DNA from 2 places in the Metallumcola ferriviriculae genome. Region 1 is predicted to be linked to the other one. Evidence: a T-box and tRNA genes for the amino acid it is inferred to sense, from the RefSeq annotation. Region 1 holds a T-box; the other holds one or more tRNA genes.
What was found. The T-box of region 1 lies ahead of thrS (threonine--tRNA ligase). A T-box ahead of a tRNA ligase gene usually reads a tRNA of that ligase, here a tRNA-Thr.
Positions count from the first base shown of each region.

Region 2: it has a tRNA-Thr gene. The T-box ahead of thrS (threonine--tRNA ligase) is inferred to sense a tRNA for this amino acid. The anticodon was not compared.

Region 1 is NZ_CP121694.1:3,193,969-3,201,993, reverse strand. It holds gene MFMK1_RS15800 (hypothetical protein) at 1-99, opposite strand, end outside; gene MFMK1_RS15795 (ammonia-forming cytochrome c nitrite reductase subunit c552) at 164-1,207, opposite strand; gene MFMK1_RS15790 (ferredoxin) at 1,543-1,731, opposite strand; gene ytxC (putative sporulation protein YtxC) at 1,916-2,812, shown strand; gene MFMK1_RS15780 (DUF445 domain-containing protein) at 2,903-3,505, shown strand; T-box leader at 3,556-3,768, shown strand; gene thrS (threonine--tRNA ligase) at 3,812-5,725, shown strand; gene infC (translation initiation factor IF-3) at 5,987-6,514, shown strand; gene rpmI (50S ribosomal protein L35) at 6,529-6,723, shown strand; gene rplT (50S ribosomal protein L20) at 6,738-7,097, shown strand; gene MFMK1_RS15755 (TrmH family RNA methyltransferase) at 7,287-8,025, shown strand, end outside.
Region 2 is NZ_CP121694.1:123,437-138,283, reverse strand. It holds gene cysS (cysteine--tRNA ligase) at 1-674, shown strand, start outside; gene MFMK1_RS00745 (Mini-ribonuclease 3) at 677-1,093, shown strand; gene thyX (FAD-dependent thymidylate synthase) at 1,097-1,774, shown strand; gene rlmB (23S rRNA (guanosine(2251)-2'-O)-methyltransferase RlmB) at 1,787-2,518, shown strand; gene MFMK1_RS00730 (NYN domain-containing protein) at 2,527-3,036, shown strand; gene sigH (RNA polymerase sporulation sigma factor SigH) at 3,206-3,853, shown strand; tRNA gene MFMK1_RS00720 (tRNA-Thr) at 3,957-4,032, shown strand; tRNA gene MFMK1_RS00715 (tRNA-Tyr) at 4,048-4,133, shown strand; tRNA gene MFMK1_RS00710 (tRNA-Met) at 4,185-4,260, shown strand; tRNA gene MFMK1_RS00705 (tRNA-Thr) at 4,270-4,345, shown strand; gene MFMK1_RS00700 (M48 family metallopeptidase) at 4,551-5,771, shown strand; gene tuf (elongation factor Tu) at 5,976-7,178, shown strand; gene rpmG (50S ribosomal protein L33) at 7,845-7,994, shown strand; gene secE (preprotein translocase subunit SecE) at 8,038-8,265, shown strand; gene nusG (transcription termination/antitermination protein NusG) at 8,314-8,838, shown strand; gene rplK (50S ribosomal protein L11) at 8,896-9,318, shown strand; gene rplA (50S ribosomal protein L1) at 9,405-10,103, shown strand; ribosomal protein L10 leader region at 10,148-10,292, shown strand; gene rplJ (50S ribosomal protein L10) at 10,347-10,877, shown strand; gene rplL (50S ribosomal protein L7/L12) at 10,916-11,287, shown strand; gene rpoB (DNA-directed RNA polymerase subunit beta) at 11,606-14,847, shown strand, end outside.

The DNA of each region.
Region 1 (8,025 bases):
TAAGTCCTTATCCACATAATCTTTTTTCTTTTTTACTTTGGTACCATTGGCAGCGCCAAGCTTGGGGTAGACATATTCAGTCTTACTTTTTTCGTCCATATCTGTTCCTCCAATACTTTTTTTAGAAGTCCCTGAAATTCTAGGGCTTAGAGATGAAATCCTCTTATTTCATTTTCGCGTTGGGTACGTCTTCTCCGGTCAACAGCTTATAGGATTGCTGCAGCAGTTGAACGGAGTAATTAGGATTATGAACGCCGTTAGAACCGTCATATCTTACGAATAAAAGGTTCCAGGCAGCGTTGTAGACTTCTTCGCTGGGAGGAGCATCAAGTGCATTACCTTGGGCATCAGTAAATACGATTTTACCGTGGCTGGATTCAAATTTCTTGTCACCCAGTTTTTCGTTAATGGTTTTTTCCAGCATATCGGCAAGACCCTTAACCTCATCCTGATAACCTTCCTTATTACCATCCCCATCAAAGTCGTCCCTGGCAGTGGGATTAAATGAATCGAAATCGTGACAGCGCCCACAGGAGTTGGCGATATTCTCCTTATTCATTTTGAATGTATGATCTTTAATTGTGTTATCATCTGCCGCCATATGGCATGCCAGGCACTTATTATCTGCCCCGGCATGGGAATGGGTGCTGTAATCAAATCCTTCAACTTCTGCACCGGATTTTGCCAAAAGCATGTCAGTTTGGACAGAATGGTGAGGGGCCTTAACTTGGTCCGGCTCTTTACCACGGCCATTGTGGCACGCGATACAGAGTGCGCCTTTGCCGCCTTTGATGGTACCCAGCGGAATTTCTACGGAGCCGCTGGTCGCCAAATCATGACCGTATTTGGTATGGCAGGTATCGCAGCTTTGGCCTTTTAAGATGCCAATTCCCTCCAGAGTGTCCGGATTGAGTTCGAAACCATAACCATTATGGCACTTAAAGCAGCCACCGCCTTCTCGCAGCGCCGGTGAGTTTTCCGGATCATTCTCCTCCACAGCTGTGGCGTGGGCAGAGCCCTTCCACTGGTCATAAATGATTTGTGCGACGTTCATGTCTTTTGGGGTTTGTTGTTGGTTACCCTGTACATCGCCTTGGTTGTTGTTATTGTTGTTCGTATCTGGAGCTGGGGTGTTGTTTGCGCATCCGACCCCGCTCAAAACAACTAAAGCTAGGACCATTAGCAACAGTATACCTCTTCTTTTCATTTTTTTCCCTCCTTAAAATTAGTCAAATCGCATTTGAAACTGCAAACTGTTTTTAGTATGGTAACATGAGCCAAATTTTATTTATCAAATTATAAAAAAAGCCTGCATAAGACATCGCAGGCTCTTCTTCTGGAAAAAGGAGGGGGGCTAATCCCTCGACAATTTTCTCCCAAGAAATTGACCGACCAGCATACCTTTTAAGAATGCCAAGGGATAAGCCAACATTGCCAACCAATGCATTTTGCGCATCCTGTGTCTCGTATGGACCTTGTGAAACATTTTAAGCATCCCTCCTGAAGTTAGTATGCTATATATTAATTAAAAAAATTCAAATTTTAGTCTTCACTGATAGCCTCAGTGGGACAGCCTTCCACAGCCTCGTGAGCATCATCTTGTTGGTCAGAAGGCACTTCGTCAACGATAGACTTAGCCTTACCATCCTCATCCCAATCAAAAACCTCTGGACAGGTATCAATGCAGGCACCACATTCAATACACTCATCGGGATCTACTTTGACTTTCATGAAATATACACCTCCAATTTTTCTTAATATCATTATGTTTAAATGAGAACTGAAATATACTTACTGCAGTCTAAAATTGGTAGTGGAGGTTAATAATTGATAGTAACCCACTAGCTTTAATTACTGCTGTTGTATACATCAAATAGGCTGCACATATACTATGATCAAAGAGAGGTGACAGAATGTGAGTGTTCAATATCATTTGGGGTCGGCAAAGTATCCTAAGACAATCAAAGAGAAAATTCAATCTCATACCAGCATTTTTCTTCAGGATGGGATGAACATAGACTGGGTAGAGGAGACAATGGGTGGTTTTACTTTTCTAAATCTAATTGTAGAAGAAAACACCAGTGAACCCCGAAACTCAGGGGTTTTATTTCAGCGGTGCAACGAAAAACTAGCGCAAATCTTAACAAAGTTAGTTATTGATAATTTAGAGCACAAGCTGGTATATAATATCATCAAAAATCACTATTATTATTTTAACCGAGACGAGCGAAAAGAAGTATTATTGAGAGCCTTACAAATGTTGGGTAATACTGCCCAAGAAACGGAGGTGCGTCTGCGTATTGAAGATGTGTCAGCGCAGATTGAAAAATATTTAGATCAAAATAAAGAAATCAATATGGAGGGCTTTATTAACTTTCGCTTAAAGGATTATCAACGCGTTCTGACAGATGTAATTGATAAAGCCGTGGACGACTATCTAATGGAAAAGGAATATGATGAGTTCATCCAGCTGCTGCAGTATTTTGTGGATATACAGGACCCCAGGATAGATACGGTAAATGTCTTGTTAAAAAATGATGGTGTTTTTGAACTTTTTGACGGCAAGAATGATCCTATTGATAATGATTACCTAGAAGGGTTTATATTAGAGATGACTGACAATGAAATAAATTATGAGGATTTGCTAATAAGTGCGCTGATTACAATTGCTCCTCGGAAGGTAATTCTGCATAATAGCATCGGCCCCAATACTTACGATGCCATCAGAACAATAAAAAAAGTTTTCGGCAAACGGGCAGAAGAATGCCCCGGATGCCAAGTGTGTCGGGATAAAGGCCAACGCAATCGTTAAGCGTTGGTTTTTTTAATGTAAATCGCTTTTCTTGTATCTAAGTGGTACAATATATTTTGTAAAGGAATATTGTCGAAATGGGGGCTCAGGATGTGGCTGCAGCTGATAATCATCCCTTTAATTGGGGCTTTAATTGGATGGGTAACTAATGTTCTAGCAATCAAATTGATCTTTAGACCATTTAAACCGGTCAAAATTCCGCTAACTCCTTGGTCTATCCAGGGTTTGATACCCAAACGCCAGAATGAAATAGCGGTTAATATAGGTAAGGTAGTGGAAAATGAGCTAATTTCCATGGAAGAAATTCTCCAGGAGGTTAATAACGAATCACGACGTGATCAAGTGGTAGACTGGATCGCTGTCGCGGTACAACAACGGGTACAGCGGAGACTACCTGGAATCTTACCTCAGTCAGTAAAGGGAATTATTAACGGTATGTTAGATGACGTCATTAGAAAAGAAGCAGCCCATGTCTTGGAAGGATTAACGGGCAATATTTCTGCGGAATTAATGAATGAGATTAAAGTAGAGCACTTGGTAGAAGAGAAACTGAAGCAATTCGATTTAAAACAGTTAGAGAACTTGGTGCTAGGTATTGCTTCAACCGAACTAAAGCATATTGAAGTTTTGGGTGCCATACTGGGGTTCTTTATTGGTCTGGCTCAGGTGGGAATATTCCAATTTATTAAGTGAGTTTGACAGCAAGAGGCTTTAGTCTTATAATTTAGAGGAAATGTAAAGTAGCGAAAATGATGAAGAGAAAAAGTAGGTAACTCATGTTTACAGAGAATGAGGGCCGCTGGCTGGAAGCCCTTTAAACCGATGTATTACTGAAAACCATCTCTGAGTGTCTGCCCCAACCTTACTAAGGCAGACCGGTTACCGCCGTTAACGGTGTTCGAGGAGGAGAGCACAGCTCTCAATTAGGGTGGAACCGCGGTCCTTTCGTCCCTGTACGGATGAGAGGGCTTATTTTAATTTATAGAGGGAGGAATAGTAATGTCCGATGTAAAAATAACTTTCCCCGACGGTTCAGTCAAGGAGTTTGCCAGCGGGGTCCCCGTCAGGGATGTTGCTAAATCTATTAGCGGGCGATTGGCGAAAGAGGCTTTAGCTGCCGAGGTGAACGGACGTGTAGTGGATATTGATTATAATGTAACTGATGATAGTTCAGTCAAAATATTTACGTTTAATGATGAAGAAGGTAAGCGAGTTTTTCGTCATAGTTCTGCACACTTAATGGCTGAAGCGGTGAAGAATTTGTTCCCGCATACTGTACTCGGTATTGGGCCGGCAATCGCGGAAGGATTTTACTATGATTTCGATAGTGAACATAAGTTTACCCCTGACGATTTAGAAAAAATAGAAAAGGAGATGCAAAGGCTGGTAAAGGAGAAGCAGGCCTTCGTGCGTAGGGAAATGCCCCGTGAGGAGGCACTTGGGTACTTCAACGAAAAAGAAGAAAAATTTAAGGTGGAATTAATCAAAGATTTACCTGATGAGGAAGCCATTAGTTTTTATAGCCAAGGAGATTTTACGGACCTTTGTGCCGGACCTCATGTGCCGGATACCGGCTATTTAAAGGCCTTCAAGTTGTTAAGCGTAGCTGGTGCCTACTGGCGGGGGGACGAGAATAATCCTCAGCTGCAGCGTATCTATGGAACCAGTTTCCAAAAAAAATCTCAACTCGAGGAATACTTGCATAGGCGGGAAGAGGCCAAGAAACGGGACCACCGTAAATTAGGCACTCAGTTAGAGCTATTCACTATTGTTGAAGAAGGACCAGGATTCCCTATTTTCTTGCCAAAAGGGATGGTTCTTAGAAATCAGCTGGAAGATTTTTGGCGCAGGGAACATACTAAGGCGGGTTATTTGGAGATAAAAACGCCGATAATTCTTAACCGTAGTCTTTGGGAGAACTCTGGCCACTGGGAACACTATCAAGAAAATATGTATTTTACTCAAATAGATGAGCAGGACTTTGCAATAAAACCGATGAATTGTCCGGGAGGCATGCTGGTCTATCGCCAGCAGCAGCACAGTTATCGTGACTTGCCTTTGCGTACCGCGGAATTGGGATTAGTTCATCGTCATGAATTATCCGGCGTGCTGCATGGCTTGATGCGGGTACGGGCATTTACCCAGGATGATGCACATATCTTTATGCTTCCCGAACAAATTACCGATGAAATCAAGAATGTTATTGATCTTGTGGACAAGTTTTATAATGTCTTTGGTTTTAAGTACCACGTGGAGCTTTCTACTAAACCGGAAAAAGCCATGGGTTCAGACGAGATATGGGAGGAAACCACAGCATCTTTAGAAACCGCTTTGAAGGAAAAAGGGATGGAGTATGTCATCAATGAAGGGGACGGAGCGTTTTACGGCCCCAAAATTGATTTTCATCTGGAGGATTGTTTGGGTAGAACCTGGCAGTGTGGTACAATCCAGTTGGATTCCCTCATGCCGGAAAAATTTGACCTCACTTATATCGGGGAAGACGGTCAAAAACATCGTCCTGTCATGATACATCGGGTAGTTTTTGGCAGTATTGAGCGGTTCATTGGTATTTTAATAGAACATTATGCCGGTGCATTCCCCTCGTGGTTGGCACCAGTTCAGGTAAAGATCCTGCCCATTGCTGAGCGGTTTAATGAATACGCTTTTGGACTGAAGCAGGTGATGGCAGAGCGGGGCATTAGAGTGGAAGTGGATGAGCGAAACGAAAAAGTCGGTTATAAGATTAGACAGGGTCAGATGGCAAAAGTTCCGTATATGTTAATTGTCGGTGAAAGAGAAGAGCAAGAGCATACTGTTTCCGTGCGACAAAGGGAAAAAGGAGATATGGGAGCAGTACCGGTGAATCAATTTATTGAAGATTTGCTTTTGGCAATAGCGGAAAAACGCAGCTAGTAAAAAGGGAGCTTTCTAGCAAGAGTTGACCGTTTCCCGATGGTATGCTATACTAATCAAGGTATGTGGACAATGACAAGTAGAGGCCATCCGCTTCTCACCTTATAGCGCCTTTTACGGTAGTTGATAAGGTCAAGACCTAATTGTTGAAATGGTTCATTTTGTTTCAGCATTTTTACGGCGGATGGATAATCCATCCGCCGTTTTTAATTTTGGAGGAAGACTTTGTGTTGGAGGAAGAATTTATGGAGGTGACAAAACATTAGCAAGGATTTAAGGATAAACGAGGGAATTCGGGCCCATGAAGTGCGTCTTATTGGGGCTGATGGGGAGCAAGTGGGGGTAATGCCCGCAAAGGAAGCTCTTCGGGTGGCCAGTGACAAAGGGTTGGACCTGGTGGAGGTTGCTCCTCAGGCCAGGCCGCCGGTATGCCGAGTGATGGATTACGGCAAATATAGGTACGAAATGAGCAAGAAAGAAAGAGAAGCGCGAAAGAACCAACGTATTATCAACGTTAAGGAAGTAAAATTCCGTTTAAACATTGAGGAACACGATTTCCAGGTCAAAGCGCGGAATGCTATCCGTTTTCTTGACAACGGTGATAAGGTAAAGGTTACTATCATGTTTAGAGGCAGGGAGATTTCTCACGCCCGTTTGGGTAAGGTTATTTGTGAAAAACTGGCTCAACAACTAAAGGATATTGCCAATGTAGAGAAATATCCCAAAGTTGAGGGTAGAAACATGATTATGATATTAGCTCCAAAAAATGAAGTGAAACAAGCTGACTAGGGAGGAGGATAATCATGCCGAAAATGAAAACTCACCGAGGTGCAGCTAAAAGGTTTAAAAAGACTGCTACCGGGAAAATTAAACGTTCCAAGGCTTTCACAAACCATATCTTGGAAAAGAAGAGTCCTAAAAGAAAACGTAATTTGAGAAAATCCGGTGTGCTTAGTGATGCCGATCAGAAAAGAATGAAAAAATTGTTACCTAATTAAGGGGAGGTTTAGTCATGGCTCGGGTTAAAAGAGGCGTAACAGCCAGAAGACGTCATAAAAAAGTTCTTAAATTGGCCAAGGGTTACTTTGGCATGAAATCAAAAATCTTTAGACCGGCTAACCAAGCGGTAATGCGGGCGCTGGCAAATGCATATGCAGACCGGCGTAAACGTAAAGGTGATTTCCGTAAGCTTTGGATTGCCAGAATTAATGCAGCTGCCAGGATGAATGGTTTGTCCTACAGCAGATTTATCAACGGTCTAAAGCAAGCAGGTGTAGAAATTAATCGTAAAATGCTGGCGGAGCTTGCTATTCATGATCAAGAAGCGTTTGCTCAATTGGCTAATGTGGCAAAAGAAAGACTTCAGGCATAACAGAACATTAATTGTCAGGGCCCTAAATATGTTTTGGGGTCCTTTTTAATGGCCGTGGAATTTTAAGGGAAAGCAAACCCGGGGCAAGCTAGCATTATCCGGAAGAAGATATTCTTATTGGTTGAATTATCAGCTAAAGGGGTATTATTACAAGATTAAGCCGGAAAGAATAAAGGGGCTGTGCTTACGATGCAGCATATACAATCAACACAAAATAGTAAAATAAAGCTCATCCGTTCGCTGCGTTTACGGAAGGAACGATACAAACAAGGTCTTTTTCTAGTGGAGGGTGTCAACCTAACCAAAGAGGCGATTAATTATGGTAAAGTTAAACATCTAATTCTTTCTGAGAAATTTGCGGAAAGAGAGATGTGGCAGGAAAAGCTGCAGGAAGAGACCTCCTTATTGGTGGTACCGGATGTACTTTTTAATGATTTAGCTGCCACTGAATCGCCTCAAGGTGTAATGGCGGTTGTGCAAAAGCCTGAGGTTAACCTGACTAATTTCCGTTATTCGGGCGGAAATGTTTTAATTGCGGCAGGGTTGCAGGACCCCGGCAACATGGGCACCCTGATTAGGACTGCTGCTGCTGCCGGATGCGCCGGGGTTATTGCCACCAAGGGTACGGTAGATCTTTTTAATGACAAGGTGGTTCGCGCCACTATGGGAGCAATTTTTCGAATTGCGTTAATTCAGGGTGTTACAGAACTGGAAACAGCGGAATGGGTAAAGAAGCAGGGGCTGGATTTAATAATAGCCGATGTTTCTGCCCGGGATAGCTGCTACGAAATTGATATTAGCAGGGATTTTGCATTAACAGTTGGCAATGAAAGCCGCGGCAATGACACTAGAACCGTGGCACTGGCAGATAAAGTGGTAAAGATACCAATGGCCGGTGAAATGGAATCGCTGAACGCGGCGGTGGCCG
Region 2 (14,847 bases), 650 kb from region 1:
AAAAGATGTCCAAGTCTCTCGGAAATTTCTTTTTGGTACGGGAAATATTAGACAAGTTTTGTTCCGATGTAGTACGCTTCTATCTACTTTCCACCCATTACCGGAGCCCATTGGATTTTGATGATGAGAAATTAGAAATGAGTGCCCGGGGGCTGGAGAGGTTGAAAACCGCTCGGGATGGTGTCCGGGAATTATTGGCTGACGGGAAAGATGTTGACCCGCGGGAAATAGAAGCACTATCTGGTAATGAGCTGGCAATGTATAAATTAGTTGAACAGGCCCGGGGCAAGTTTACAGAGGCCATGGATGACGACTTTAACACCGCTTTGGCAATAGCGGTGCTCTTTGAGATAAGCAAAGACATCAACAAGTATAGGGATGGGTTAATTAAGGAGGGAGGCAGCTTGACGGCGCAGCAGTCTTCGGTTCTTTCGGCTTGTGATAAATTATATAATGACTTTGGCGTTGATGTATTGGGCATTTTTGATGCGAATGAAAAGGCGGTTGGCGATGAGGGAATGGTGCAGGACTTAATTGAGCTGCTGATAGAAGTGCGGCAACAGGCTCGGGCAAAGAAAGACTGGGCTGCTGCGGATCTTATTCGTGACCAACTGGCTGACAAGGGTATCAATCTGGAAGATACTCCCCAAGGATGCCGCTGGAAGTGGGCTTAAACATGGGATGGACACCCCTTTCTCGTCAGGAAGTTTCCCAGATGTCGCCGGCAGCGCTGGCATATATAGGCGATGCCGTTTATGAAATATATGTCCGGCGTAAAATAGTTCTGCAAAAACCTGCACGTATAAATGCCCTGCACAAACGAGTAGTGGGTCTGGTAAATGCATCTGCCCAGGCAGAACTGTTTCATTTTTTAGTAGACCGTCTTACGCCGGATGAGAGAGCCGTTGCCCGAAGAGGCAGAAATGTGAAAACAGGTAGTGTTCCCAAGTATACCGATGTTGCCACATACCGCCACAGTACGGGTTTAGAGTGTCTGATTGGTTTTCTTCATCTTTGCGGCGAGGAGAAGCGGGTGGAGGAGTTGTTATCATTTTTAGAAGAGCTGGATACAAACAGGAAGAATGGGGGCTAGAATATGAAAGTATCGCTATTAAGCTACACCGACCAACCCGAAAAGAAGGTAGCTGCTGCAGCTAGATTATGCTACTCTCCAATAGGGGCTGATAAATTATTAGAAGATATGGATGATGGGCGAACCCAGGAGTTTTTGAGCAAATTGATATCCATGGGCCATTTATCCCCTCTGGAGCACATTTCATTTACTTTTGCCATCGAAGGTGTAAGCAGGGTACTCAGTCATCAAATGGTCAGACATCGTATTGCCTCATATTCTCAGAAGTCCCAACGCTATGTTAGTGAGCAAGATTTTCAATACATAGTTCCCCCTGCGATTAAAGAAAATGAACAGGCGCTGGTATTATATCGTGAACAAATGAGTGTTATTGCTGATGCTTATGCGGAGTTAGCGAAAATTGTTGCAAAAGAAGACGCGAGGTATATTCTGCCGTCTGCTTGTGAAACTAAATTTGTAGCCACTTTTAATGCGCGCAGTCTGCTTAATTTCTTTCAACACCGCTGTTGCCGCAGAGCGCAGTGGGAAATACGGCAATTGGCAGACGAAATGTTGAGTCAAGTCCGTCAGGTTGCCCCGGTAATTTTTCAAAAGGCAGGGGCCGCATGTGTCTCTCAGGGAGTTTGCTATGAAGGTGCTATGTCCTGCGGCAGGATAAAAAATGTAGTTACACGAGGTTAGGTGGGATGTATCTTGGATCAAATCGAAGGACGCAATCCGGTGGTAGAAGCATTAAAGGCCAACCGGGAAATGGAAAAGCTTTGCATTGCTAAAGGGAGTAAAGGGCAGGTCATATCAGAAATAGCTGAATTGTGCGCCCGGGCGAGTATTCCCGTTAAATGGCTGGATAAAAAGGAAATTCAGCAATTAGCGGTTACCGGGGGTCATCAAGGTATCATTGCTTTTGCCAAACCCGTAGCATATGCAGCTATTGAGGAGGTAATGGGGTCAATTAATGCTGAGGAAGACCCCATTTTTTTGTTATTGGACCACCTGCAGGATCCACAAAATTTTGGCGCGATTTTACGTACGGCAGAGGCCGCGGGAGTTAAGGCGTTAATTATTCCCAATCGCCGTGCCGTGGGCATGACACCCGCGGTATTAAAGGTAGCTGCTGGTGCTGTTGAGCACGTTCCGGTGGTTGCTGTAACCAATTTAGCCCGTACTATAGACCAGCTTAAAGACCAAGGATTCTGGGTGATGGGTGCACAAGCGGGTGCGGCACAGAGTATCTATCAGACAGACATGCGCATGCCGTTGGTGCTGGCAATAGGCAGCGAAGGTAAGGGACTCAGTCGTTTGGTTAAGGAAAAGTGTGATTTTTTGGTGAGTATCCCACTGATGGGTAAGTTAAATTCTTTAAACGCTGCCAGCGCGGCTGCAGTGGTAATTTTTGAGGCATTACGCCAGCGATTGGACGGATAGGTGATGTAATGGAAGACATTTTAATCGTAGATGGCTACAATGTTATCAGCGCCTGGCCGGAATTAATTGCGCTCAAGAATACCAGTTATGCCCACGCCAGGGACAAATTGCTGCAAATACTCAGTGACTATCGGGGATTTACCGGTATAGAAATTGTGGTGGTTTTTGACGCGCACTTGGTAAAGGGTGGTATCCAACGCGGGGAAACACTGGCGGGAATCCAAGTTATTTTCAGTGGTGAAGGGGAAACTGCTGATATGATTATTGAAAAACTGGTTGATCAATTACCCGGGGAAATGGCTATTGCGGTGGCAACATCGGATTGGGCGGAACAAAGGCTGGTTATGCAGCGTGGGGCAATGCGGTTATCTGCTCGTGACTTACTGCGGAAAGTAACTCATGCAAAACAGAACAGCCAAAAGTATTTCATTAATAAAAAAAACGATAAAGCTGCGTTGGACTTGAGATTAGCTGAAAATGTGAGGAAAACACTGGAAAAATGGCGGCGAGGCAAATAGGGATGAGGATATTCCAGATTTGGCGCAGCCTGTAAACTTAGCTTGATTTAGAGGGATATTTTATGTATAATTACTTATGTGCTGGACAACCTAGCATTTTTGTTATGCTCCATTTGATTAAAAAGGCATTTTATATGCCTTCTGAAAATTAAAAAATGGAGGCGATGTCATGAGCATTAACGCCCCGAAAGAAACGTACCAAACTTATGAAGTAATGGTTGACGAAGACATTGTAACCTTAGCTAAGGACGGGGATGATGTAGCTCAAGAATACCTAATCAATAAGTACAAGAATTTTGTCCGCGCAAAGGCAAGGTCTTACTTTCTTATCGGCGCGGACCGGGAAGACATTATCCAGGAAGGCATGATTGGCTTATATAAAGCTATACGTGATTTCCGCTGTGATAAGTTATCTTCCTTCAGAGCTTTTGCTGAACTTTGTATTACCCGGCAGATTATTACTGCCATCAAAACAGCTACACGCCAAAAGCATATTCCGCTTAATTCCTATGTATCCCTAAATAAACCCATCTATGATGAAGATTCTGACCGCACCTTGCTGGATGTGATTTCGGGCTCTAAAATTACGGATCCTGAAGAATTGATAGTCAGCCGTGAAGAGTTTGATGACATCGAAGAAAAGATGGGAGAAATTTTAAGTTCATTGGAATGGAAAGTTCTTATGGCATATTTGGAAGGCAAGTCTTATCAGGAAATTGCCATGGAATTAAAAAGACATGTCAAGTCCATTGATAATGCCTTGCAACGGGTTAAACGCAAGTTAGAAAGATATCTGGAAAAGCGAGATAGCAATTAATAAGGGCCTGTTCGGGATGTTTTTTTAAACTACCATAATTTTTCAGCAGTAATATGTTGACGGCCTATTTTTAAAATGCTATAATACTCCTTGTCGCCGTCGAGCCGACGTAGCTCAATTGGTAGAGCAGCTGACTTGTAATCAGCAGGTTGCGGGTTCGAGTCCCATCGTCGGCTCCACACTTTAATACACATGGAGAGGTTCCCGAGTTGGCCAAAGGGGGCAGACTGTAAATCTGCTGGCTCAGCCTTCACTGGTTCGAATCCAGTCCTCTCCACCAAAATTGAATGATACCGAGAGGTGGACAGATTCCACCTCTCACTTATCCTAATGCGGGGTGGAGCAGTTGGCAGCTCGTCGGGCTCATAACCCGGAGGTCATAGGTTCGAATCCTATCCCCGCAACCATTTTTTTAGGCCCATATAGCTCAGGAGGTAGAGCGTCGCCTTGGTAAGGCGGAGGTCTCCGGTTCAACCCCGGATATGGGCTCCAGAAAAAACATTAGTATTCCAGGCCTTGCGGGGTTTGGAATTTTTTCGTTTTAAGCTGCAAATCAGCTTCATGGGGTTGAATGACGTGACGCTGGATCGGTCTTTAGCAGCTTTTCATTCTCGGAAACTAAGAGCATACTTCTAAATTGCCGGTATTATAGTATATTAATTAGGAAACTTTAGAATTGGTGGGGGAGATATTAAATATGAAAGGAAAAGGGATATTGTTAGCATTAATTGCGGTCAGTGGGGCAACAATGGTACTTTACCTGTATTTCACCTTATTTCCGGGCAAGGTGGAACCAAGCGTATTTAAGTATTTTTCTTTGGAGCAGGTGATGAATGGGCGGCGGTATCAGAAAAGCGGACAGTTGGTCTTTGTGCTTTCCTTTACGGTGCAGGTGGTCGTATTATCGTGGTTATTATTTAGCGGCAAGGGGTCTGAATTGGCTGGATGGGCGATGAACGCGGCGGGTGGGCGTCGTCTGGCTGCGGCGATAATATTTTTTTTAGTGTTGTGGCTGTTATTAAAAGCGGCAGTTCTTCCGTTTCAGATGTATAGCGGGTATTACTTACAACACCAATGGGGTTTTTCTACTCAGGCACTGGGCAGTTGGTGGCAAGACTACTTGATTAGCAGCGGGTTGGAGCTGGTGCTTACGACAGCGGGGGTTGCGGTTTTGATTGCTGTAATGCAGCGCAGTCCTAGTCATTGGTGGTTGATAATCAGCATCTTAATGGGTGCTTGGATGTTAGTGCAGGCATTTTTATGGCCGGTGTTGATAGCGCCTATATTTAATCAATTCAGACCGGTCACCGATGCTAAAGTATTATCAATGGTAGAACAGATATCAGAACGAGCCGGAGTAGATATAAACCAAGTATTAATAATGGATGCAAGTAAGCGTACCACCAAGGCCAATGCATATTTCACCGGAGTGGGTCAAACTAAAAGGATTGTCTTATATGATAATTTGTTGAATGACTATACTCCGGAGGAGGTAGAGGCGGTAGTTGCCCATGAAATGGCGCATTGGAAACTTGGCCACATCAGCCGGGGACTTTTTTACGCATTTGCGGGCACTCTTTTATTGTGGTTTATTTTGTATCTATGGTTAGGCATAACCGGACTAACCATTCAAAGATTCTTCGGACCTGAGGTATTAGCGGCAATAATGTTGTTTATAGTGCTGGTTTCATTTCTAGCAAATCCTTTTCAAAATGCACTATCGCGGGGAATGGAAACAGAGGCAGACACTATGGCGGTTGGTTTGACCGCCAACCCAAGTGGTTCAATCTCCCTGCTGAGGCACTTAGCAGCAAAAGATATGGCAGATATTGACCCGCCAGGTTTTGTAGAATGGTTCTCCTACAGCCACCCGGCAGTTGGGGGGAGAATAGAAGCTATTGATAGCTTGAGACGATAGTCAAAGCACCTGAAAAACGTCCTTTGCCGGTTAGGTATTATTTGACAGTAAATATAAAATAATATAAAATAAAACTGAATGTACAAACTTAAATTTTCCAAATATTATTAGCAGGAATAGGTGGCTTTTTATAGAAAAAAACTATAGGGTATACGGGGGCGCTGTTGCTCCTCGAAGGAAGTTACATATTAGGAGGGAATTTTTATGGCTAAGCAAAAGTTTGAGAGAACAAAACCGCACGTAAACGTAGGGACAATTGGTCACGTGGACCACGGCAAAACTACGCTGACAGCAGCGATTACTTTTACCCTGTCAAAGGGCGGCGGTGCCGTAGCTACGGCATATGACCAGATTGATAACGCCCCAGAGGAGAAAGAGCGTGGCATCACCATTTCCACAGCCCACGTAGAATATGAGACTGACAATCGGCACTATGCACACGTTGACTGCCCCGGCCACGCAGACTATGTGAAAAACATGATCACCGGAGCAGCTCAAATGGACGGAGCTATTTTGGTAGTAAGCGCAGCAGACGGTCCGATGCCCCAGACACGTGAGCACATTTTGTTGGCGCGTCAGGTAGGCGTACCTTATATCGTAGTATTCCTAAATAAAGCGGACATGGTAGATGACGAAGAATTAATGGAACTTGTAGAAATGGAAGTAAGAGAGCTTCTAAGTGAATATGAGTTCCCCGGTGACGACATTCCCATAGTATCCGGATCTGCACTAAAGGCATTGGAATGCGGCTGCGGTGAAAAAGACTGCGAATGGTGTGGTAAGATTCACGATCTGATGGCAGCAGTTGACGAATATATACCTACGCCAGTACGGGATACAGATAAGCCATTTCTGATGCCGGTAGAGGACGTATTCAGTATTACCGGCCGTGGCACAGTGGCAACCGGCAGAGTAGAGCGCGGTATTGTCAAAGTAGGCGACGAGATAGAAATCGTTGGTTTACAAGAAGCGACCAGAAAGACTATAGTAACCGGCGTAGAAATGTTCCGCAAGCTGATGGACCAGGCGGAAGCAGGAGACAATATTGGTACCCTGCTGAGAGGTGTGGACCGGAAAGAGATTGAGCGTGGTCAGGTATTGGCCAAGCCCGGTTCCATTAAGCCACACACCAAGTTTTCCGCAGAGATATATGTATTAACCAAAGAAGAGGGTGGCCGCCATACACCATTCTTTAAGGGCTACCGTCCCCAGTTTTACTTCCGGACCACAGACGTGACCGGCATCGTAGAACTACCCGAAGGTGTAGAGATGGTAATGCCCGGGGATAACATCAAGATGGAAATAGACTTAATTATCCCCATCGCTATTGAAGAGGGACTGCGCTTCGCTATCCGCGAAGGCGGACGCACTGTTGGTGCCGGAGTTGTAAGCGCAATTTCAGAGTAGTATTACTGAAAAAAGCGGGACTAAGCAGGTCCTGCTTTTTTAATGCATAGGAAATTATGGGTTGTGGATAATTTCCTATGCATGGGGGTTGTTAAGGGGGCTTGCCCCCTTATGTTAAATGCAGGAGGGTCTACCCGCAAGGGGCATGCCAAAACTCTACAGCAACAAGTTGCTAAGAGTTTTGCAACAGCGAAGCGACCTAGGGCGAGTGGCGTCACGGATAAGTGACGCCAAGGTACGAGCGCCGCCGAGTCGGTGAGGCGGCCGGGTGCGTAGCACCCAGGGGTTCCCTGGGTAAGAATATAGAGAGACTTGGCAACTTGTTGCCTAGTCGATCTTAATGCCCTTGGGTGCAAAAGCATTACCTTTAAGTGCCGAAAGGCATGAAATGCTTTTGTTCATGCCTGATCAAGTAATCAATAGAATGCGTAAGGGGTTTAAAAGCACCTACAAATGAGAAAGCTATTAAAGAGTACAAAAAATTTCGGACAATTTTTAAAAGTTGACACTAAAACGGTAAATGTGATAAATTATTAGGGTACTGAATTTGTAGGCAGAATGCCCGGTGAAATTAATGTGCCGTGAAGTAATAGTGTTGAAGGTTGTGCTTGCGTAATTCGGGCGGGCATTCATCAAGAGCGTTTAAATATACAGGGGGTGTAACAAGTGCGGGTGAGCATAATCTTAGCTTGTACTGATTGCAAGCAGCGGAATTATATAACTTCGAAAAACAAGCGCACGAATCCGGACCGCAAAGAGTTAAAGAAGTATTGCCCTTATTGCAAGACTCATACGATACACAAGGAAACAAAGTAACTGTTTATTTTGGTTAAACCTTTTATTTAAGGAAGTGAGTAGAATGGCTGCTAAAGCTGTGGCTAATAAGACTAAGGAAAACAAGTCATTTGTAGAGAAGACAGGCAAGTTTTTCCGCGGAGTTTGGTCCGAGCTGAAAAAAGTGCACTGGCCCAATCGTAAGCAGCTTGTTACCTATACAGGGGTAGTGCTTGCGGCGACATTGATGGTAGCAGCATTAATTTGGGTGGCTGACTCCATATTAAGTTTCTTGTTGGATTTCATTCTGTAAATTGTGAGGAACGGGGGTGAGGAGCCTATCACGGGTTCCTTGGGTGTTATGGAAAAGCAGTGGTATGTTATTCACACTTATTCAGGCTATGAAAATAAGGTGAAGGCTAATCTAGAGAAACGTCTGGAATCCATGAACATGGGCGACAAGATCTTTCGGGTTTTGGTACCTATGGAAGATGAAGTCCAGGTGAAAGACGGCAAAAAGACTATTTCTAAGCGTAAGGTTTATCCTGGGTATGTGCTGGTAGAAATGGTTTTAACGGATGATTCCTGGTATGTTGTCCGAAATACCCCCGGAGTAACTGGCTTTGTGGGTACCGGTGCAAAGCCCATTCCTTTAAGAGAACCGGAAGTAAAATCAATTCTGCGTCATATGGGAATGGAATCTCCTAAGGCCAAAGTCGAATTTGAGGTTGGTCAAAGTGTACGTGTCATCAACGGTCCTTTTGAAAATTTCATTGGTGCTGTTGAAGAAGTTTATCCCGATAAGGGAAAATTAAAAGTAATGGTGTCTATGTTTGGACGGGAAACTCCCGTAGAGCTTGAGTTCTCTCAGGTAACGCGGGTTTAGGTTTTCCAGTGGGAGGGTAATTCCCTGTTACCACAAAATTTTAAGGAGGTGGAGCAAATGGCTAAGAAAGTTATCGGCCTAATTAAGCTGCAGGTACCTGCCGGTAAAGCCAATCCTGCCCCGCCGGTTGGTCCTGCATTGGGGCAACACGGGGTAAACATTATGGGATTTTGTAAGGAATTTAATGAAAGAACCGCTAAGGATACAGGTTTGATTATACCAGTAGAGATTACTGTATACGAAGATCGTTCTTTTTCTTTCATTACCAAGACACCACCGGCGGCAATATTACTGAAAAAAGCTGCTGGTATTGAACGCGCTTCTGGTGAACCTAACCGCATTAAAGTGGCTAAGGTTACCCGGGACCAGGTGAAAGAAATTGCTGAATTGAAAATGCAGGACCTTAACGCAGCTAACGTAGAATCCGCCATGCGGATGATTGAAGGCACTGCTCGCAGCATGGGTATTGAGGTTATTTAATTAGAAAGAATACCTTTGAGCCGCCGCTTGGCGGCAGTATATTTGCGTGGGAGGATTATTCCGTTAACCACTAAGGAGGTTTATTAATGCCAAAGATTGGTAAAAAATATCAAGAGGCAATAAAGAAAGTTGACCGTAACAAACTTTACGAACCTGCAGAAGCGGTGCAATTGGTAAAAGAGACTGCGAATGCAAAGTTTGACGAGACTGTAGATGTAGCGGTAAGATTGGGTGTGGACCCGCGGCATGCGGACCAACAGGTTCGCGGTACTGTTGTATTACCTCACGGTACCGGCAAGACTAAGAGGGTTCTGGTTTTTGCCAAAGGTGAAAAAGCCAAGGAAGCAGAAGCTGCCGGTGCGGATTATGTTGGAGCGGAGGAACTTGCGGAAAAAATTCAAGGCGGTTGGATGGATTTTGATGTAGCAATTGCTACTCCAGATATGATGGGTGTTGCGGGTAAACTAGGAAGAATTTTAGGACCCCGGGGTATGATGCCTAACCCTAAGTCCGGTACAGTGACTTTTGATATCGAAAAAGCAGTCGGAGAAGTTAAAGCTGGTAAAATTGAATACCGTGTTGATAAGGCCGGTATCATACATGTTCCTATTGGCAAAGCTTCTTTCGATGCGGCAAAGCTTCAAGAAAATTTTAAGGCCTTTTTGGATGTGTTGGCAAAGGCTCGTCCAGCTGCGACTAAGGGTCAATACTTACGCAGTATTACAGTGTCTGCCACCATGGGCCCGGGAGTTAAAGTTAGTCCACAAAAAGCTGTTGCTAAGTAATTGACGATTGCTGCTACAATATGTTAGTATAGGTACGCTAATTACTAAAACAGTATATTGGACCGCAGACAGTAGGTACCGAAAGGTATAATGATTTTCCGCCTACCGAGGTTAATAAAATGATAAGGGAGTTTATCCTTTATGCTTTATTGCCCTCGTATGTCTCGGGGGCTATTTTAATTTTGGCGTGATTTCTAAAGTAGGATATTGAACTAGACCTCAAATTGAGGGGGGGTGTAATGCTTGAACAAGCAACGTCAGCAGAAAGTTCAAGTTGTTGAGGAAATTAAGGCAAAGCTGGATAAAGTCCGGGGTGCAGTGCTTACGGATTACCGGGGATTGAATGTGGCTGAAATGACAGAACTCCGTGCCAAGCTGAGGGAGGCCAATGTAGAATATAAAGTATTGAAAAATACTTTAGTTACAATTGCTGCCCAAGATTTAGGCCTGGGGGGATTGAATCCTTACCTTGAAGGACCTACAGCGATCGCTTTTGGCGTGGAAGATGCTGTATCTCCGGCTAAGGTGCTCTCTAAATTCGCTAAGGATCATAAACAACTGGAGATCAAGGCAGGTATTTTAGAGGGCAAGGTCATTGGTGTTGAGGAAGTTAAAGCGCTGGCAGACCTGCCTTCGCGCGAGGAATTGCTGGCCCAGGTTGTACGAGGGATGCAGGCACCCATGGCAGGATTGGCCAATGTATTACAAGGGTCTATTCGTAATCTGGCCTATGTACTGGAAGCTGTTCGTAAAGAAAAAGAACAAACGGCATAGAGCCGCCCAATACTTATAAATTAAGAGGAGGAAATAAAATGTCTAAAGTACAAGAAATTCTAGATTCCGTAAAAGAAATGACCGTATTGGAACTTGCTGAATTAGTTAAGGCTTTTGAAGAAGAGTTTGGTGTAAGCGCTGCCGCCCCGGTGGCTGCAGTTGCTGCTGCCCCTGCTGCTGAGGCAGCTCAAGAAGAACAAACAGAATTTGATGTAATTCTTACGGGCCCTGGCGATAAGAAAATCAACGTTATCAAGGTTGTTCGCGAGATCACCGGTCTTGGCTTGAAAGAAGCTAAAGCACTTGTTGACGAAGCGCCCAAGGCAGTTAAAGAAAAGGCTAGTAAAGAAGATGCAGAAGCAGTTAAGTCCAAGCTTGAAGAAGCTGGCGCTTCCGTAGAAATGAAGTAGATTTAGCAATTTAGCCGATCCTAATGGGTCGGCTAAATTTTTGTTCTTGACAGTGACCCCCGCTTATGCTACCATATTAAAATGGCGTTTAGTCTTAAAAAATACTATCTCTTAAGGTAAAATTTACATGTATAATGGAATATTTCACGTATTTTCAGGAAAGCCTATACAAGTGGAGTTTTGTTGCCATAATTTTGAAGAAGCGAGGTTTGATATTAGAACCTTGCTTTTAGCACTTTTACTGTATTTATAGCAGCAGGGTATATTTATTAATTGTGCTGCTGTTTTGCTACATATTTAAACGGGGGTGATGTGTTAATGGCCTATCCTGTAAAGGTAGGGAGCAGGGAACGGTGGACCTTTGCCAAGATTGAAGAAGTTTTGGATATGCCCAACCTGATCGAGATTCAAAGGAATTCTTATGAGTGGTTTTTAAATGAGGGTCTAAAAGAGATGTTTCGTGACATCTCACCTATCCAAGACTTTACGGGAAACCTTGTGTTGGAATTTATCGATTATAACCTGGGTAATCCAAAATACGAGGTGGAAGAGTGTAAAGAACGGGATGTCACGTACGCCGCACCGTTACGCGTGAAAGTAAGGTTGATTAATAAGGAAACCGGTGAGGTGAAGGAACAGGAAGTCTTTATGGGTGATTTCCCGCTCATGACTGACAAGGGAACGTTCATTATAAATGGTGCTGAAAGGGTTATTGTCAGTCAGCTGGTTCGATCCCCCGGAGTTTACTACAAAGAAAGTATTGACTCTAGCGGCATAAAACTTTTTGGTGCTACAATGATTCCCAACCGCGGTGCTTGGTTGGAATTCGAAAGCGATGTCAATAACTATATTTATGTCAGGGTGGATCGCACTAGAAAGCTTCCCGCTACGGTTCTGGTGCGCGCTTTGGGCTGGGGCAGTAATAGTAAAGTTTTGGAACTGTTTCAGCAAGATGAGCGTATTCAACTGACATTGGAAAAAGACAACACTGACAGTGAAGATGAAGCGTTGATTGAAATATACAAGCGTTTGCGTCCGGGCGAGCCGCCCACCGTAGACAGTGCCCGCTCATTATTAGAAACACTTTTCTTTGATGCCAAAAGGTATGATCTTGGTAATGTCGGGCGCTATAAAATGAATAAAAAATTAAAGAATGAACTTCCTCCGGAAGCGTTAAAAGGTTCCGAAAAACATATTACCCGTAATGACATAATAGCAGCTATTCGCTATTTCCTGAAATTGATGGATGGAAAAGCGCGCCGTGATGACATCGACCACTTGGGGAACCGTAGGTTGCGTTCCGTGGGTGAGCTTTTACAAAACCAATTTCGCATAGGGCTATCTCGCATGGAGAGAGTGGTCCGTGAACGGATGACCATTCAGGATGTAGATGTTATTACCCCTCAGGTGCTGATAAACATTCGTCCGGTTGTGGCTGCTATCAAGGAATTCTTTGGCAGTAGTCAGCTATCGCAGTTCATGGATCAGACTAATCCTTTGGCTGAGTTGACACATAAGCGGCGTCTCAGTGCATTAGGCCCCGGTGGTTTGAGCCGAGAACGGGCTGGATTCGAGGTTCGTGACGTACACCACTCCCATTACGGGCGCATGTGTCCCATTGAAACCCCGGAAGGTCCTAACATTGGCTTGATTGGATCACTAAGTACCTATGCCAGGATTAACGAGTTTGGCTTTATTGAGACTCCGTATCGCAAAGTGAATAAGGAACTAGGCGCGGTAACTGAAGAGATCCAATATCTTACGGCCGATGAAGAAGATAACTATGTAGTGGCGCAGGCTAATGCGCCGTTAGATGATGACGGTAAATTTATTCACAGTAAAGTCAATGCACGCCACGGTAGTGAAATACTTGTGGTACCGGCTGAGAAAGTGGATTTTATGGATGTATCACCTAAACAGGTGGTCAGTGTGGCTACGGCGTTAATTCCATTTTTGGAGCACGACGATGCTAACAGAGCTTTAATGGGGGCTAACATGCAACGGCAGGCAGTGCCGCTGCTTAAAACGGCCGCGCCGCTGGTTGGTACAGGTATGGAATGGAAAACCGCCCGGGATTCTGGCGTGGTTTTATTGGCGCTGAATGATGGTATTGCGGAAAAAGTAACCGCTGATAAAATAGTTATTCGTACCGATGGAGGTACTACTGATTCATACAATCTCCAGAAATTTTCCCGGTCTAACCAGGGCACTTGTATTAATCAAAAGCCTATAGTCAAGAAGAATGCCCGTGTGAAAAAGGGCGATGTAATTGCGGATGGGGCTTCTACCGACCAAGGAGAATTGGCCTTGGGGCGAAATATTCTTATCGGTTTTATGACATGGGAAGGTTATAACTATGAGGACGCTATTCTGATTAGCGAAAAATTAGTTAAAGATGATGTATTTACATCAATTCACATAGAAGAATATGAAGCGGATGCTCGGGACACTAAATTAGGCCCTGAAGAAATCACAAGAGACATCCCAAATGTTGGCGAAGATGTATTGAAGGACTTAGACGACCGTGGAATTATTCGTGTTGGTGCCGAGGTGCGTCCCGGTGACATTTTGGTCGGTAAGGTTACTCCCAAAGGGGAGACTGAACTAACCGCCGAGGAAAGGTTGCTGCGAGCAATTTTCGGTGAAAAAGCTCGGGAAGTTAGGGATACGTCTTTGAGAGTTCCCCATGGGGAAACTGGTAAAGTTGTGGATGTCAAGGTGTTTTCCCGGGAAAACGGTGATGAACTGGCGCCTGGCGTAAATAAGCTGGTGCGCGCCTATGTCGCCCAGAAGCGGAAAATATCCGAGGGGGATAAAATGGCAGGTCGTCATGGTAACAAGGGTGTCATTTCCCGAATCCTTCCCGAAGAGGATATGCCTTTTATGCCAGATGGGACACCGTTGGAAATAGTACTCAACCCGCTAGGGGTGCCTTCCAGGATGAACGTTGGGCAGGTGCTGGAATGTCATCTAGGCATGGCCGCTGCAGCGATGGGAATGCATATGGCTACCCCGGTGTTTGACGGGGCTAGCGAGGAAGATGTTTTCGATCTGTTGGAAGAGGCCGGTTTGCAGCGAAACGGAAAAACCAGGCTATTTGATGGACGCAGCGGTGAAAAATTCGATAATGAAGTTACTGTAGGATATATGTATATGTTGAAACTGGCACACTTGGTGGATGATAAGATTCACGCGCGTTCTACTGGTCCATATTCATTAGTTACTCAACAGCCGCTGGGCGGTAAAGCTCAGTTCGGTGGTCAGCGTTTCGGCGAAATGGAAGTTTGGGCTTTGGAGGCCTATGGCGCAGCGTATACTCTTCAGGAAATCCTTACTGTGAAATCTGATGACGTGGTAGGGCGGGTTAAAACATATGAGGCCATTGTCAAGGGCGAAAATGTTCCCGAACCAGGGGTGCCAGAATCTTTCAAGGTGCTGATAAAAGAGCTTCAGAGTCTGGGTTTGGATGTTAAAATACTGTCTGAGGGCGAACAAGAAATAGAAATTCGTGAAGAAGATGAAGATATTAGCGAGACAGCTAAAGAACTGGGTATTGATGT